2 regions of the Caulobacter sp. GW821-FHT12D05 genome follow, and region 2 is predicted to be linked to the other one. Evidence: predicted binding sites of a transcription regulator. Region 2 holds the regulator's gene; the other holds the start of a gene.
The links. The regulator HrcA, encoded in region 2, represses chaperone genes, less so after heat shock. The targets are predictions, from matches to a motif close to GTTAGCANTCNNNNNNNNNGANTGCTAAC.
Positions count from the first base shown of each region.

Region 1: the regulator HrcA is predicted to act here: its motif matches at 1,615-1,643, upstream of groES (co-chaperone GroES).

Region 1 is NZ_JBXAQO010000003.1:433,618-436,011, forward strand. It holds gene groL (chaperonin GroEL) at 1-1,202, opposite strand, end outside; gene groES (co-chaperone GroES) at 1,266-1,556, opposite strand; gene AC1RRR_RS14895 (VOC family protein) at 1,732-2,142, shown strand; gene AC1RRR_RS14900 (DUF4345 family protein) at 2,175-2,394, shown strand, end outside.
Region 2 is NZ_JBXAQO010000004.1:604,550-606,943, reverse strand. It holds gene AC1RRR_RS21025 (S1C family serine protease) at 1-203, opposite strand, end outside; gene rph (ribonuclease PH) at 272-988, opposite strand; gene hrcA (heat-inducible transcriptional repressor HrcA) at 1,102-2,178, shown strand; gene grpE (nucleotide exchange factor GrpE) at 2,191-2,394, shown strand, end outside.

The DNA of each region.
Region 1 (2,394 bases), on a different contig from region 2:
TTCAGGGCGTCGTCAACGCGGTCCTTCTTTTCCTTCACTTCGACTTCGGTCTGGCCACCGACGCGGATAACGGCAACACCGCCGGCCAGCTTGGCCAGGCGCTCTTGCAGCTTTTCCTTGTCGTAGTCCGACGTGGTGTCTTCGATCTGCTTCTTGATCTGACCCACGCGTGCATCAATGTCAGCCTTTTCACCGACGCCGTCCACGATCGTGGTGTCGTCCTTGGTGATCGAGACCTTCTTGGCCTTGCCCAGCATGTCGAGCGAGACGCTTTCGAGCTTGATGCCCAGGTCTTCAGACACGACTTGAGCGCCGGTCAGGATGGCGATGTCTTCCAGCATGGCCTTGCGGCGGTCGCCGAAGCCCGGAGCCTTGACGGCGGCGACGCGCAGGCCGCCACGCAGCTTGTTGACGACCAGCGTGGCCAGGGCCTCGCCTTCGACGTCTTCGGCGATGATCAGCAGCGGGCGGCCCGACTGGACGACGGCTTCCAGCACCGGCAGCAGCGGCTGCAGCGACGACAGCTTCTTTTCGAACAGGAGGATCAGCGGGTCTTCCAGCTGAACTTCCATCTTGTCGGCGTTGGTGATGAAGTACGGCGACAGGTAGCCGCGGTCGAACTGCATGCCTTCGACGACGTCGAGTTCGGTTTCGGCGGTCTTGGCTTCTTCGACGGTGATGACGCCTTCGTTGCCGACCTTGGCCATGGCTTCAGCGATTTTATCGCCGACTTCCTTGTCGCCGTTGGCCGAGATGGTGCCGACCTGAGCGATTTCAGCGTTGGTCGTGACCTTCTTCGACGAGGTCTTGATGTCCTCGACGGCGATCAGGACGGCCTTGTCGATGCCGCGCTTCAGGTCCATCGGGTTCATGCCGGCGGCGACCGACTTGAGGCCTTCCTGGACGATGGCTTGGGCCAGGACCGTGGCGGTCGTGGTGCCGTCGCCGGCCTTGTCGTTGGTCTTCGAGGCGACTTCGCGGATCATCTGCGCGCCGAGGTTCTCGAACTTATCCGACAGCTCGATTTCCTTGGCGACCGAGACGCCGTCCTTGGTGGTGCGCGGGGCGCCGAACGACTTTTCGATGACGACGTTGCGGCCCTTGGGGCCCAGGGTCACCTTCACCGCGTTGGCGAGGATGTTGACGCCGCGCAGCATCTTGTCGCGCGCGTCCGAGCCGAAATAAACGTCTTTAGCGGCCATGGTGGGCGCCTTTCTGAATCTGGAATTCTGGGAAGAAAGAAGCGTCTGGGAAGACGGGAGGGATTAGCCCTCGACCACGCCCAGGACGTCGCTTTCCTTCATGATCAGGAGGTCCTGACCGTCGACCTTCACTTCCGTGCCCGACCACTTGCCGAACAGGATACGGTCACCGGCCTTGACGTCCAGGGCGACGACTTCGCCCTTGTCGTTGCGCGCGCCGGGGCCGACGGCGACGACTTCGCCTTCCTGCGGCTTTTCCTTGGCGGTGTCGGGGATGATGATCCCGCCCTTGGTCTTGGTTTCTTCTTCGACGCGCTTCACGAGGACGCGGTCGCCCAGGGGACGAAACTTCATGGTGTTCTCCGTCGGAACGGTTTCAAATAAAGGCTGAGTTGGACCGGGGAGCGTTGCTGTTAGCAGTCGCTCCCATCGAGTGCCAACGTCGGGCGTGAGTTAGGCAGGGGGCTCGGGGGAGTCAAGGACGACGCCCGCGAACTTTTCGCGAAGAATGAATGAGAGGGAGGTTCCGATGATCGATCATATGGGCGTTACGGTCCGTGATCTCCAGGCGGCCAAGACGTTTTATGACGCCGCCTTCGCCCCGCTGGGCATCACCATCGTCATGAGCGTCAGCGCCGAGCAGACCGGCGGCTCGGCCTTCTACGGCTATGGTCCGACGGAGGACCGGCGCGACATCCAGGCCGGCAAGCCCAGCTTCTGGGTCGGCCAGGGCGAGACCGCCACGGGGCCAATGCACGTGGCCTTCCTGGCGGCCAACCGCGCCCAGGTCGACGCCTTCCACGCCGCGGCCCTGGCGGCGGGCGGGACCGACAATGGCGCGCCGGGCGTGCGGCCTCATTATCATCCCAATTACTATGGCGCGTTCGTGCTTGACCCGGACGGCCGAAACGTCGAGGCCGTCTGTCACGCGCCAGTCTGACGTCATCTCCTGACGTGTTCTGAGGATCTTGTATGTCCAGCTATGTCCTGTCGCTGTTCCTGGCGGTCGTGGCCTGCGTCATCGGCGGGACGCTGGGCGGCATGATCCTGGCGCGGCCGCAGGTGATGCTGGGCATGGCCGGCATCGCCGACGAGGACACGCCCAAGCCGCCGCTGTTCGCCGAAGGCCGGGCGCTGGGCGGGGTGCTGATCGCCTCGCACGGGGTGGCGGCGCTGTATCTGGGCTACCAGC
Region 2 (2,394 bases):
GTCAAAACCAGGCCGCCGGGGCCGACGACCACGCCGTTGCCGACGCGCTCGGTGCCCAAGATGCCGGCGGTGTAGGCGTCGGCCGGGACCTGTGCCTCCAGCGCCACCATCGAGGCCAGCGCCTGGTCCAGGTCGAAGCGATACGCCTCGGCCGACGGGCGCAGGCGGGCTTCGACTTCATAGCCATCGAACGGGGTGGTCACGCGAAACTCCTATCTCAGAGTAGGAATCTGGGACCGTTACCCCGTTCGGACAAGTGCGGTCGGGTGGCTTAAGCGCCGATCGCCGCGCGTTGCAGCGCGAACAGCTCGCCGATGCCCTTTTCAGCCAGCGCATAGAGCGACTCGAACTCGGCGCGGGTGAAGCCGCGCTTTTCGCCGGTGGCCTGGATCTCGACGATGTCGCCGTCGCCGGTCAGGACAAAGTTGCTGTCGGCCTCGGCATTGCTGTCTTCCTCGTAGTCGAGGTCGAGCACCGGGACGTTGTTGAACACGCCGCACGAGACGGCCGCCACCTGGCCCAGGATCGGGTCGGTCTTCAGCACGCCTTCGTCCAGCAGGTACTTGGTAGCCAGGCGCAGGGCGACCCAGGCGCCGGTGATGGCGGCGGTGCGGGTGCCGCCGTCGGCCTGGACGACGTCGCAGTCCAGGGTGATCTGGCGCTCGCCCAGGGCCTTCAGGTCGACGACGGCGCGAAGGCTGCGGCCGATCAGGCGCTGGATCTCTTGCGTGCGGCCGGTCTGCTTGCCGGCGGCGGCCTCGCGGCGGCCGCGGCTGTGGGTGGCGCGGGGCAGCATGCCGTACTCGGCCGTGACCCAGCCGGCGCCCTTGTTGCGCATCCAGCCGGGGACGTTTTCCTCGACCGTGGCCGTGACCAGCACCTTGGTGTGGCCGAAGCTGATCAGGCACGAGCCTTCGGCGTAGCGGTTCACGCCGGTTTCCAGCGTGACGGCGCGCAGCTGGTCGGGGGCGCGTTCGGACGGACGCATGGGGAAACTCCGGCTATTTGAATGTCTGTGATGGCCGCTTATCCTATTGGGAGGCGAAGTCTAAGAGGCCGACGCCTTTTGTTCGCCGACCGGGTCCCAAACGACACGCCCATATGACGCATCTTTTTCCCGGTCCGATCGTCCGCACGCCAGGCCTCACCGAGCTGGACAGCCGCGCCCGCGACATTTTCCGGCGCGTGGTGGAGTCGTATCTCGAGACCGGCGATCCCGTCGGCTCGCGCACCCTGTCAAAGGCCGGCCTGGCTTTGTCGCCGGCCTCGATCCGCAACACCATGCAGGACCTGGCGCAGCTGGGCCTGCTGGACGCGCCGCACACCAGCGCCGGGCGCATGCCCACCCATGCCGGCCTGCGGATGTTCGTCGACGGCCTGCTGGAGGTCGGCGATGTCGCCGAGGACGACAAGCGGGCCATCGAGGCGCGGCTGGCCGTGAAGGGTCGCTCGTTCGAGGAGGCGCTGTCGGAAGCCTCGTCCGTGCTGTCGGGCCTGGCCGGCGGGGCCGGCATCGTCGTCACGCCGGTCCGCGAGGGCGGGGTCAAGCACGTGGAGTTCGTGCCCCTGGGCGGCGGCCAGGTGCTGGCGGTCATGGTGTTCGAGGACGGCCAGGTCGAGAATCGCCTGATGCGCCAGGCGCCGGGCGTCACGCCCTCGGCCCTGCAGGAGGCGTCGAACTTCCTCAACGCCCGCCTGCGCGGTCGCACGCTGTCCGAGACGCGGACCGAGATGGGCGGCGAGTTGGACATCGCCCGCCGGCAGCTGGACGAGACCGCCGCCCGCCTGGTCGAGGACGGCCTGGCCGCCTGGAGCGGCGGGGAGGGCGACGCCCGCTCGCTGATCGTGCGCGGACAGGCCAACCTGCTGGCCGACGCCAGGGCTCGCGAGGACATCGACCGCGTGCGCCAGCTGTTCGACGACCTGGAGCAGAAGGGTCAGCTGATCGGCCTGCTCGACGACGTTCGTGACGCCGAGGGCGTGCGCATCTATATCGGGGCCGAAACGCGCCTGTTTTCGCTTTCGGGTTCCTCGGTGATCGCGGCGCCCTATATGACGGGCCGACAGAAGGTGCTGGGGGCGATCGGCGTGATCGGTCCGGCGCGATTGAACTACGCCCGAGTCATTCCGTTGGTGGACTATACCGCCCGGGTGCTGGGGCGGATGATGGATGGATAAGGACTGTACGAGATGACCGACGAGCAAACGCCGGCCGAAGACGTCGCCTTCGAGGCTGATGACGCGTCGCAAGAGATCGAGGCGCTGAAGCTGGAAGTGGCCGCTCTGAAGGAGCAGGCCCTGCGCTACGCCGCCGAGGCCGAGAACACCAAGCGCCGCGCCGAGCGCGAGATGAACGACGCGCGCGCCTATGCGATCCAGAAGTTCGGCCGCGAC